One region of the Virgibacillus xinjiangensis genome, then DNA from elsewhere that is predicted to be linked to it. Evidence: riboswitches for the same ligand, from Rfam matches in the RefSeq annotation. Region 1 holds a riboswitch; each other region holds the start of a gene.

Region 1 (3,114 bases):
GCATCCTTGTCCAAAATTTCTCCATTGTGCTCAACAATGACAACCGGTTGGTTCGTGAAAAAATAGGAAACTACATCTGCAACGGTGTTCACATTGGCAGGTAATTGAAGCTTGTCTCCATTGATTAGCAGATTCATATTCTTACCTCCTTGTAAGGTAGTCTATCTATTCGGAACCTGTCATCCGTCTGCTTGCCTTCGATCTGGTCGGCCATCACGACTCCTGTTATCGGGGCTAATAACATCCCATTCCTATAATGACCGGTGGCAGTGAACAACCCATTGATTGAGGGATGCTCACCGAGATAGGGCAGGCCATCTCCTGTTTGCGGCCGGATTCCAGCCCATGCTTTTTCCCACTTGGCATCTTTTAATTTTGGAAGGATCTCCATGGCCGAATGCATCATTTGATGAAGGGACTCCAGTTGGACGGACTCGTCAAAAGTGCCGGGATTCTCCGTTGCACCGATGATCAGTCTCCCACCAGCTTTCGGGACGATATAGCCCGAAGACGAAAAAATGCTGGACGTGACCAGAGGATGATCGTACCGGACAGAAAAACATTCCCCTTTTACCGGGTAGGCATCCAAGGACAGGCCTGTTTTTTCGATGATTTGCCTGCTCCAGGCACCTCCTGCCACGATGACGGAATCGGCATGGAAAGTATCCATTGCCGTCTGTATACCGGAGACGCTGCCATGATTTTTTACCAGCCCAGTCACCTCTGTATGCTCCCTGAATTCTGCACCTAAAACAGCTGCCGACCGTGCCAATGCTTGGCACAAGAGCGGAGGCGAAATCTGGCCATCATCCGGCATGTACAAACCGCCTAGTGCAGTACTCGAAATTTCGGGTTCCTTTTCTTTTACCTCTGCTGCATTTAGAAATTCTGCTGTTTCTCCCTTTGCTTGCTGAAAAGCGGCGGCCGCTTCCAGCTCGGCCATTTCTTTTTCCGTATGCGCCACGCGAAGAATCCCGCTTTGGATGAGTTCTATATCCATATGGGAAAGGTCTTTCAGCTCTTCGGCCAATTCCGGGAACATGGCCCTGCTTTTCTGCGCCATAGCAAGCAATGGACTATCATCTTTGATTTCATTTTGCGCCCCCAGCATGCCAGCAGCGGCACTGGAAGCTTTTTGGCCGACCTCATTCTTTTCAACCACCAATACTCGATGCCCACGTTTGCTGAGCTGGAATGCAATCGAACAGCCGATCACTCCTGCCCCGACAACAATGGAATCATATTGTTTGTTCATCTTCAGCCACCCTTCTCAATTCCTCCTTATATGCGATAGCTTTTTCTAATGGATCTTCGGCCAATAGGATACCGGATAATACGGCAGTACCGCTTGCCCCGTTCTGTATGGTCTCGCGGGTGTTCTCCGGTGTAATGCCGCCAATCGCAATCACGGGGACGGAGGCACTTCGCACGACTTGGCGGAGACCTTCCAATCCCCTGGGTGCCAACCCGGGCTTTGATGAAGTGGGGTAGATATGGCCGAACAACAAATAGTCCGCACCATGTTCCGAAGCGGAAACAGCTTCTTTCACGGAATGGACGGAACAGCCAATCGACAAATGGCCAAAAGCATTTCGCACGGTAGATACATCAATACTGTGATGGGCCAATTGCACTCCCTTCACACCCGTGACATGTGCAACATCTATACGATGGTTGACCACGATTTTTTCTGGTGGTATCCCCATGGCCAGTAGCCATTCGATCGCTTCGACCATTTCCCGGTCAGACCAAGCTTTTTCCCGGAGATGGAAGACATCCACATAGTCATGTATTTCTTCGGCTATCGATGCTAACGTCTCCGATGACTGGCGGCCGGTCGAGATGACATGCAATTCTCCCCGCTCCATGCCATGGTCGTTTCGTTGTTCCAAAGCAGCACCTCCTCCCAAAAATCTGACCAACCAAAAAAACCACTTTCCGGCTAAGGGAAAGTGGTTGGAACGACAAAAATAGACAGTCCGTTCTTCACTTCCCTACGCCGGCCTCAACCGTATCAGGTTCAAAGAGTCCCAAAGTCCATACTTTGATCTCAGCCTTTTTGAAAGGCACCCCTAGTGAATGGCAATTATTGTATTGGTTATTTGAATTGTACCATTTGCAATTTTATTGTCAACAGTCAATCAATTTTGTTTCGTTAAAATAGGGATGAGGGCTGGCGCCTGAATGGGCGGGTGCGCGGCCCAAGTAGCACCGCCTCTCGCCTGAGTGGAGCCCCGCACGGCCTGAGCTCCAGTTCCTGTAGAACTTTAATAGAATTCCTTATAGAAATAAAAAGGAATATGTCGTTATTTCCCGGGAAATGAGGAAACGTATATTTTCCTCTCCTCCTCACATAAAAACACCCTATACAGCAGGCATCCCCATGCCTCCTCTATAGGGTGTTTCCCAGTTAAACATGCTCTTCTTTCAAATACCACTTCGCCGCATTTTTGTATAACACCTGCTCCGCCTGCTTTTCGCCAAGGGCCTCGATGATCAGGTCGACATCAGATGGGCTGAAGGGCCTTTTTGCCCTGGTGGACGGCAAATCCGTCCCGAACATCAATGCCTCGGGGTTGATGGCGTGGATCTCTTTGATGGCTTCTCGCGGGTCGAAGTCAATTCGGCCAAACCCTGTCGCTTTCACTTTCCCCCCTTTATCCACCAAGGATAGAAGCGTTGGAAAACCGGCCTTGGATAAACCTAGATGGTCGATGGACACGGCGGGGAGTTTCTCGATCATCGACCGGAGTGGTGGCAGTTGCCTGGAATCGATATATAATTCGACATGCCATCCCGCCAATGCATGGACCCTTTGAGCAAATCTCTCCACTTGTGAAAGATCCTCCGAACCGCCCCGGCGGATGTTGAATCGAAGACCACGGATGCCCAGCTTGTCCAACCGGATGATTTCCTCATCCGATGTTTCAACAGGCAGCTGGGTTACCCCGACAAATTGGCGGCCTAGTTTTTGCAGGGAATCGATCAAGTAAGACTGGTCAAAACCTTGAAAGGAGCCGGATACAATGGCTCCTCCCGCCACATTCAAATCCTCTGCATGCTGAAGATAGTCTTGGCAAGTGAAATAGTCGGGCAGATAGCCCTGATTGGATT
Region 2 (3,114 bases), on a different contig from region 1:
ATTCTGTAAAGCGGTTGTTAATCATTTTTAGAAAGTTAATAGGTTTTGTAATCTATTTGTAATAATAGAGGCTCAAGATTGCTGCCGTCGGCTTGTCGTTGCCAATGGACAGAATGGTTCCATTGGCTACTCTCATAGGAACTGCTATGATAAATGGTAAATTGCTTGAAGAAAGGGAGGGTCCGTGTTGATGAAATGAAAGAAATGGATCACCGAACATAAAGCGGCTGTCTGGCTGCTTGTATTGCTTATCACGTTATTATGGGGCTATGCCTGGGTAGTGATGAAGGCAGCCCTCGAATACATGGGTCCTTTCATGTTTTCCTCTTTCCGTTTCGGGACAGGTGCGGTCACTCTGTTGCTCGTCGTCTGGATCATGAAAATCGGCCTGCCGCCGAAAGAATATTGGAAGCATCTCATCATCGTCGGGATCCTGCAGACGGCTATCGTTTTCCTGCTGGTCATGTACGGCCTCATGTTTGTCGATGCCGGAAAGTCGTCGGTTCTGCTATATTCCATGCCGATGTTCAGCAGCCTGTTGGCAGTGAGGTTCCTCCATGAAAAACTGACACCAGCCAAATCAATCGGTTTGGCTATCGGCATGATCGGACTGCTGACGATTTTAGGATGGGACATCTGGATTGGTCAGCCCGCTGAAGTGATCTTCGGTGAAGTTTTGATCATTATTGGCGCTTTTTCTTGGGCGGTATCGAATACATATTTCCGCCTGCACGTGCAGGATCTGCCAAAAATCCAGTCGTCCGCTTATCAAATGCTGTTCGGGGCCATCGCTATCATCCTGGTGACAGTTTTTACAGAATCGGGCGAACCGGTGAGTTGGAACCTTGACCTCATCTATTATATTCTGTTCTCCGGGGTTCTCGCATCAGCCCTATGTTTCACCGTCTGGTTCATCATCATGAGCAGGCTGGATATGGTGAGCGCGACCATATCAACACTTCTTGTTCCGATTTTCGGCCTCCTGTTCAGCAGTATTCTATTAGGGGAAACCATGACAATAGGGATTCTGGCAGGCTCCGCGATGATCATTACAGGAATCATCATTGCTACCGTCAGATGGAAACACCCCCGGGTCGGAGACAGCCACGCTCGGAGTTCCTAAATCCTATACCCGAAGTCCAACATGCAAAGCCACTTAAAAAAGAAAGTGCCCTCGGCGTAAAGCCGTGGGCGTTTTCTGCTGTTTGGGCAGGATCAGTATTCGCAGACACTCCAGCAGTATGCAACAAGCTGTATTTTTTTCCATTCTAAATCCCCTTTACAAAATTCGAAAGATTGTATACCATAAAGACACATGAAAACTGCATAACCGACAACAAGCACTAGGGGAGCTGTCCGAAAAGGCGGCTGAGAGGATACATGTCTGACCCTTGGAACCCGATCTGGATAATACCAGCGTGGGGAAGTGCAGTTCACTGTATGATACATGAGATGATGAATCGATACGTGCAAACTGCATTCCCGCGGGAGTGCAGTTTTTTTGTACATATCCAAAAAAAGGAGGAAAAAACATGAGCAATAAAAGTTGTGGGACAAGCAGAATCGCGGGGTGTCAATTCACCCTGTATCCGATGAGCGACAAATTCGTCGATATCATTCTCGGGGCGTTGGAAGAGGTGGATACATCGAAGGTATGGAAGGATACCGATGACGTGAGCACCTGTGTACGCGGCAAGATGACACATGTATTCGATGTGACCAAGGCGATCTTCTTGCATGCAGCTAAAACAGGGGACCATGTGGCAATGAATGGGACATTCTCCATCGGCTGTCCAGGAGACACGGAAGCCGATGCTTATATGGATGAAGCGGATGAGCCATTGAATGAGGAAAAATCACAACAGATCTCCCAACAGGCAGGGTGCAAGTTTTCCCTATATCCAATGGGCAGAGAGGATTATATGGACGCAATCTATAAACAGATCGATCTATCCAAACACCGCAACGTAGAAGTCAGCCATGCCCATTACGCCACCCGTCTGGACGGTGATGTGAAGGATATTTTCCAGGCGCTGCATCAGTCTTTTGACAGCGTGCAGGAAAAGGTCTCCCATGTGACCATGACGTTTGCGATTTCAGCGAACAGCCCATCAAATCAAGCATAAGGAGTTGAAAATATGACCAAGCATTGGAAATTGAAAGAAATTGTCCTGATGTCCGTATTGGGTGTTGTTTTCGGTGTCATCTATTTGGCTTTTTTCCTTGTCGGGCAGGGGATCCGAAATGTGCTGGTTCCGTTTGGATTGGCACCGTTCGGCTACGAGATCATCTTCGGCATCTGGTTCATTGTGTCGATCATGGCAGCCTATATCCTGCGCAAGCCTGGCGTCGCTTTTACGGCAGAGGTGATTGCCGGTGTTGTCGAGGTCCTGCTCGGTTCTGCAGCAGGTCCCGGTTTGATTCTTGCTGCCGCCATCCAAGGTTTGGGTGCAGAAGCTGCATTTGCGGCAACGAAATGGAAGGATTATCGCCTGCGTATATTGGTGCTGTCGGGAGTTTCCGCCGCCATTTTCAGCTTTGTCTGGAACCTGTTTTCTGCCGGTAATATTGCTCTCGCACCATGGCTGATTGTTTCTACACTGATTGTAAGGATGATCAGCGGTGCGCTGCTTGCAGGTGTACTTGGCAAGTGGCTCAGTGACCAGCTGGCCAAAACCGGGGTCCTGCGAGGCTATGCTTTAGGGAAGGAATTGCAAAGGAAGCGGAAATATGGAGTGGCATAAGGGAAGAGGGAGACCGATGATCGAAGTGCGTGATTACTCCTTTTCCTATGAGGAGGATGGGCAGCCCTTGTTTGACCAGCTAACCTTCAACCTTTATCCAAATGAGGTGACACTTCTGATGGGGGCGAGCGGTGCCGGGAAGAGCAGCCTCGCCCTTTGTCTGAATGGGCTTTATCCTGATGCAGTAGAAGGAGTTGCCTCCGGGGATATCTTTTTTCACGGGAAAAACATCCGCGAGTTTGAGAAGGGAGAGCTGAATCAGGAGATCGGCATCGTCTTCCAAGATCCGGAAAGCCAGTTTTGCATGATAACCGTGGAGGATGAGTTGGCCTTCACTTTGGAAAACCGGAAAATCCCTCGTTCAGAGATG
Region 3 (3,114 bases), on a different contig from region 1:
AAAGAACAGTGAAATCAGATACGTAATACCAATTAACACAAAATAGGACACATGCCCATTGATCATCATTCGTTGAATCGGCTGTATCATTTTGCGATCGGCTCCTAAATCTCTTAGTGAATTCAACAGTGCCAGCATAAATGTAATAATCAGGAAAATACTGAATAATTCCTGTGCCGCTACCAGATTGGCATTGAAAATGGCAGTGAATCCATCAAGCAGACTTCCTTTATATACCCAAGCAATGACAAAGGTTCCTAATAATGTAGGAAACACCACACCTTTGCGAAGAATCAGACAACAATAATAGCAAACGTGAACAGACCGTATAACCAATGGGAAATTTCCAACCCCATACAGACCACGCCTCTCATCAAAATTAGTTATACAGCCTATGCAAGCTCCATTAAAAACGCTACCTTCCATGTTTAATCATCTTATCCATGGGAATATCAAATATAAATCTAATTTAGAGGAGGCGTTTGAAATGAAACCATTCATTAAAGCTTATACGAATGATGAACAGTTGAAGACGGACGTAAGCGTTTTAAAGGATAAAGGTATCAACAAGGATGATGTTTATGTTATTTCTCATGATGAAGATCGAACAGAACGAGTAGCCGGTGGAGCAGACGCCAAAACCATCGGTATGGATGAAATGGACTTCTCCGATTATGTAGGGACCATGTTTAAGAGTCAGGGAGATGAACTCCGGACAAAACTGAAAGACATTGGCTTCTCTCAGGAGGAAGCCGAGCAATATGAGGAAGAAATGGACGAAGGAAAAATCTTCCTGATTGTAACGAATAATGAAAATGTAATGAATTACTTGGCTTAAGATACAGAAACGGACTGGTATGAAACCAGTCCGTTCTTCTCCCCACTATTTTTCATGACACACATTAATAAACCGTCTTACTCCTCCATACCAACACATTCATGGCAATATAATTCTCCGTCCTTTTGTTCTCCATCAAAGAAGCCATTTTCACAATAAATTTCTTTCCCACAAATCGTGCAATGTCCCACCAACTCTTCCAAGGATATCCCCCTTTGATTTGTAATCCCGGTCATCCTATATATTCTATTTAAAAGTAATTCCTTTGTGTCATAAAAGTATCTTTCATGTGAGCGAATCCAATAAAGTCATTCATTTCTTAATAGAATTCTCGGCTGCTTATGAAATAAGAAGAAGACTACAAAGGTACTCAGGATGAAAGATGGAAGCATATAGGACCCATTATACAGCAAAGAATACAACCATGCCGGCTGCCCTTCTACCGCAGAACCAAAGAACACGATGCCAGCTGTATAATGGCCTAGAAAACGAAGTGCGGATCCGAGTAATGCTCCTGCTGTAATATAAGATAGATAGGTTTTCGTGTGGCCATTTTTAACAGCCTGCTGAATTCGACGTGCAAACACCCCGGCAAATCCGATTACTGTAAATGCTACCAGATAATCCAGCAGACCTTGAATCGGATGCAATATATAGGCTGTACCTGTCGCCACCTGTAAAACTCCCCATAGAAACCCTGATAATAACCCGCCTTTTAATCCCCAGCGGAATGCAACAATAAATACAGGTATCATTGCGAAGGAAACAGAGCCACCCATTGCCCATATCTTGAACGATAGGAATGGCAGTATATCCAGTAGAAGAGCCAAAGCAGTGAATACGGCCACTTCTATCAGGAATAGTGTTTTTCCAAACTTCATTTTAATATTCTCCCCTTCCGTCTTGCCGTTTTTCTGCACACAAAAAAAGCAATGCCAAAGGGGAAGACTTCCTGATGGAAACAGTTCCGCTCACATTACTTTTCAACCATCAAGAAAGCCACCATCCCTACGCTAGTATTAACTAACAGGTTCAAAGGGTCTGAACGATCCGTCCACTCTCAGCCAAATGGCTCCCCCTGCAGGCTTTCCATTCACTTTTTTTGTTACTAGTATTGTATCCTAGCTCTCTTCTCAATTCAATAAGGAAAGTACCAACTTTAAATCTATTTCCCTATGATCCCTTTCCTTTCCACCTTTCAAGAAAAATTTCTTTTTCCATGAAGGCTCTCAATTATTATTACCTAAATCATATATATTTGAATTAAAGATGTTTTTCCTTGACTTTCAGTATTTATAATTTTATACTAAGTAACATAAAGTAACTAACGTTGAGTAACTAACGTTGCATAATTTCTTTTGGAGGGATATTGAATGGCAAAAACAACTTGGAACGTGGATACAGCGCATAGTGAAGTGGGATTTACCGTCAAGCATATGATGATTTCCAAAGTCAAAGGTGCTTTCAATGATTTTGAAGCAGTAATTGAAGCTGACGTAGAAGATCTAACGGATTCTAAAGTGGAAGTTACAATTGACGCAGCAAGTATTGATACTAGACAAGAAGGCCGCGACGACCATCTTCGTGGCGAAGATTTCTTCGATGTCGAAAAACACCCGAAGATTACCTTTGTTGCCACAGATATCAAAAAGAAGGGAAGCAACCAGTACGATGTGACTGGCGACCTGACCATCAAAGGCACAACAAAACCTGTGACGGTTGATGTTGTCTACCAAGGACAGAGCAAGGACCCGATGAGTGGAAACATCGTTGCTGGTTTCAATGCAGAGACAACCATTAATCGTAAAGATTTCGGGTTGACATGGAATGCACCTGTAGAAACAGGTGGTGTCCTTGTAGGAGAAGAAATCAAAATTCATTCGGAAATTGAAGCCCATAAAGCTGAATAACAGAAACGCAATAGAGGCAGGAGCATCCCGATGGTGGACCTGCCTCTTTTCTATTCCTCCATCCTATTCCCTGTTTGAATTCATCTCTGTTGAGGTAAACTACCTATAAAAAGGAGGATTGGGAATTATGGGTTTGAATGTAGCACAAAAGTTGATCAAGGACCACTTGGTATCTGGTGAAATGAAGCCCGGAGAAGAGATCGGTCTGAAAATAGACCAGACTTTGACCCAAGACGCAACCGGTACGATGGTCATGTTGGAATTGGAAGCTATGGGTCTGGATTATGCTAAGACAGAAGTCTCCGCTCAGTATGTTGACCATAACCTTATACAAGTAGATAGTAAAAACCCGGATGACCATCTATT
Region 4 (3,114 bases), on a different contig from region 1:
TAGCGCTCTACTTGCAGATGTTTTTTGGTTGGCTGGAGGTATTGACCAATTGTAACAATATCCACGTTATGTGCACGCAAATCATCCATTGCTTCGATAATCTCCTCTTTGGTTTCTCCGAGCCCCACCATGATACTGGATTTAGTCGGTGTGTTTGGAGCAATTTCCTTCACTCGTTCAAGGAGCTGAAGGGAACGGTCGTACATGGCGATAGCCCTTACTTTTTTAGTAAGACGGCGAACCGTTTCGATATTATGATTGAAAATATCCGGTCCGCTGTCCATCAAGGTATGAAGACTTTCATAGTCACCCTTCATATCGGAAGGAAGTATTTCAATTGTCGCTCCTGGATTTCGTTTGCGGATCTGACGGACGGTTTCAGCAAATACTGCCGCCCCTCCATCTTTCAAATCGTCTCTTGCGACCGCGGTGACCACTACATGTTTCAATCCCATTACTTCGACAGATTCGGCTACCCGCTGTGGTTCTCCCCAATCGAGCTCATTTGGGAGTCCTGTCTTCACAGCACAAAAGCGGCATCCTCTTGTACAGGTATCCCCCAAGATCATGAAGGTAGCTGTTTTTCGTTCACTCCAACACTCATGCAGGTTTGGACAACGAGCTTCCTCACAGACAGTGTTCAGCTTTTTATCACGCATCAAGTGTTTCAGTTTCCTGTAGGATTCATTTGTGTTGATTTTCGTCTTCAGCCATTCAGGTTTACGTATGTACTCTGCTTGCTTCGCCATTGTTAACACGCTCCTTGGATGTATTATGTGTCCATGCTTCCGATGAGTATTTTGTTTCCGCCAGCTGGTGAACTTCCTCCCACTGTTCCTCGGATAGGGTGAATGGATGCAGATGGATTCCAAGACCATCCTCGAATCCTTTCTTGAACGCTGATGTCATTTCCTCATAAGACAACTGTTTACCTGTCAGTTGTGCAATATCTGCTGCTTTTCCGGCAAAGGCCTTGCGCTTCCGTTCCCGGTGCTTTTCGGAGGAGAAACGAAACAAGTCGAAAAGCATCCCAGTATTCATGCTTATTGGTATAGAACCGTGCTGGAGGACTACTCCATCTTTTCTTGTCTGGGCATTGCCAGAGATTTTTTTACCATCTACGACCATCTCATAGAATGCTGGCTTTTCAAAGCAGATGGATGTTCTCTCTCTATCCCGCTTTTTTTCTGGAACAGAAAAGTCTGCAGCAATTCCAATATTTTTGTACCCTTCCAGGACACCTTGAGAAAGGACATGATATGCTTCCTGGACAGAGGTCGGGATGGAGGGATCCTGTTCATTGATGACAAGGCTATAGGTCAGTTCATTGTCATGAAGGACAGCGCTTCCTCCTGTCAGCCGCCGTACAAAATGGCAGTTATGCCTGTGCACAGCATCCAGGTCGATCGTGCTCGACTTTTGAAACCGTCCGAGGGACAGGCTTGGCTTAGACCAACCGTAAAATCGTAATGTCGGAGGAATCTCACCTTTGCTGTGCCACTTCAACAATGATTCATCCAAAGCCATATTGATGGCTGCATCCTGGATACCGCTGTCCAGGTAGGCCCATTCTTTCTCCACATCGTTACCTCCTGTTCCTCATTAAACTGGGATACGGCATTTGTACCCTTTGCGCCCCCATAAAAAAAGAGACTGCACTCACGGAGAATGCAGTCTGACAATATATGAAAAAAAGAGTACATATATAATCAACTGCACTTTCCCACGCTAGCATTATCTAAATCGGGTGCAAGGGTCAGGGCATCTTGCCCCTCTCAGCCGTGGTCCAGCTCCCCTAGTGCTTAAATGGTTATTCGATACTATGCTAACCTATATTCGTTCAATTGTAAATGTTGGTAACAGTGCAGTAATTAATTTTATAACTTTACTTTTGGTTGTGTGCTTTCCTGGATGAGCTGTTTCACGGTCTCTGTCTCTCCTTGATGGAGGAGGTCCACAATTCTGCTGCCGACAATGACACCATCACCCGCATTGCTAAGCTCTCTTGCTTGTGCGGCGTTGGAAACTCCGAATCCTGCCAATACAGGAACATTGCTATATTCTTTGAGCTTTTCCAAGAAGCCTTTCACTTTTTCGTTATGAGTAGCTCTCACGCCGGTAGTGCCGATAACAGAAACAGCATAGAGGAATCCTTCTGATTTCCCAGCAAGTTCTGAAAGCCTTTCATCCGGACTCGTCATGGCAGCAAGCTGGATGAACGCTATGTCTTTTTCGTTCAAAAACCCGTTGATGGTATGCTGTTCCTCCAGAGGGAGGTCGGGAATAATGACACCATCCACCCCTGCTTGATCACAAGCATTGGCAAAACGCTCTGGCCCGTAAATTAGTATGGGATTGAAATAGGTCATGAGAATGACTGGAATGCTGCGTTTTTCTTTAAACGAGGAGAGGTGATCCAATACCATGGAAAGGGATACCCCTTGTTCCAAGGCTCGGATTCCCGCTTCCTGAATGGTTGGTCCATCTGCCACTGGGTCGGAGAATGGTATACCCAACTCCACAGCGGAAGCCCCGCATTCTTGCAAAAAGGTGATACGTTCTTCCAAGATATCCAGACCACCGTCACCAGCCATAATGTATGGAACAAACAGATTTTGGCCTGTATCCTGTTTTTGCTGTAATGTTTTCTTCAATTTTTCTTTCCCCATTTATTAATCCTCCTCGATTCTCTCTTTTACTTGGTCTACATCTTTATCTCCTCGGCCGGATAGGCAGATCACGAGAGATTGGCCTTTGCCCATCTGCTGTGCCAGCTTGACCGCATATGCAACAGCATGAGCACTTTCCAGGGCTGGGATAATTCCTTCCGTTCTGGACAAGTATTGAAACGCCTCCAAGGCCTCTTCATCCGTGATGGAAGTATATGTCACTCTTTCTGTTGCATGCAGGTGGCTGTGTTCTGGACCGACCCCTGGATAGTCAAGCCCTGCAGAAATGGAGAAAGCTTCCTCAATTTGGCCATTGCTGTCCTGCAGCAAGTGTGTCATCGTACCGTGCAGAATACCGACTTTCCCTCCAGAGAGTCCAGAGAGGGTAGCTGCATGTTTATCCGTATCCAAGCCTTCTCCGCCTGCCTCAACTCCATATAGCTTT

Evidence for each region. A riboswitch is a leader RNA that binds a small molecule or an ion and turns the genes downstream of it on or off. The one in region 1 is predicted to bind thiamine pyrophosphate.
Region 2: it holds a riboswitch for thiamine pyrophosphate, as region 1 does, so the genes downstream of both, ACFOGI_RS06030 (YkoF family thiamine/hydroxymethylpyrimidine-binding protein) here and tenI (thiazole tautomerase TenI) in region 1, are expected to answer to the same signal.
Region 3: it holds a riboswitch for thiamine pyrophosphate, as region 1 does, so the genes downstream of both, thiT (energy-coupled thiamine transporter ThiT) here and tenI (thiazole tautomerase TenI) in region 1, are expected to answer to the same signal.
Region 4: it holds a riboswitch for thiamine pyrophosphate, as region 1 does, so the genes downstream of both, ACFOGI_RS15605 (lipoate--protein ligase family protein) here and tenI (thiazole tautomerase TenI) in region 1, are expected to answer to the same signal.

What each region holds. Positions count from the first base shown of each region.
Region 1 is NZ_JBHRSA010000042.1:43,848-46,961, reverse strand. It holds gene thiS (sulfur carrier protein ThiS) at 1-137, opposite strand, end outside; gene thiO (glycine oxidase ThiO) at 134-1,255, opposite strand; gene tenI (thiazole tautomerase TenI) at 1,239-1,892, opposite strand; TPP riboswitch at 1,975-2,084, opposite strand; gene ACFOGI_RS10795 (amidohydrolase family protein) at 2,411-3,114, opposite strand, start outside.
Region 2 is NZ_JBHRSA010000025.1:30,541-33,654, forward strand. It holds gene ACFOGI_RS06025 (DMT family transporter) at 245-1,123, shown strand; TPP riboswitch at 1,336-1,442, shown strand; gene ACFOGI_RS06030 (YkoF family thiamine/hydroxymethylpyrimidine-binding protein) at 1,533-2,126, shown strand; gene ACFOGI_RS06035 (ECF transporter S component) at 2,139-2,744, shown strand; gene ACFOGI_RS06040 (ABC transporter ATP-binding protein) at 2,761-3,114, shown strand, end outside.
Region 3 is NZ_JBHRSA010000028.1:23,062-26,175, forward strand. It holds partial or broken gene ACFOGI_RS06700 (hypothetical protein) at 1-356, opposite strand, end outside; gene ACFOGI_RS06705 (general stress protein) at 488-838, shown strand; gene ACFOGI_RS06710 (hypothetical protein) at 916-1,041, opposite strand; gene thiT (energy-coupled thiamine transporter ThiT) at 1,147-1,719, opposite strand; TPP riboswitch at 1,827-1,927, opposite strand; gene ACFOGI_RS06720 (YceI family protein) at 2,212-2,748, shown strand; gene ACFOGI_RS06725 (aconitate hydratase) at 2,876-3,114, shown strand, end outside.
Region 4 is NZ_JBHRSA010000057.1:26,366-29,479, reverse strand. It holds gene lipA (lipoyl synthase) at 1-749, opposite strand, end outside; gene ACFOGI_RS15605 (lipoate--protein ligase family protein) at 721-1,581, opposite strand; TPP riboswitch at 1,704-1,807, opposite strand; gene trpA (tryptophan synthase subunit alpha) at 1,878-2,669, opposite strand; gene trpB (tryptophan synthase subunit beta) at 2,673-3,114, opposite strand, start outside.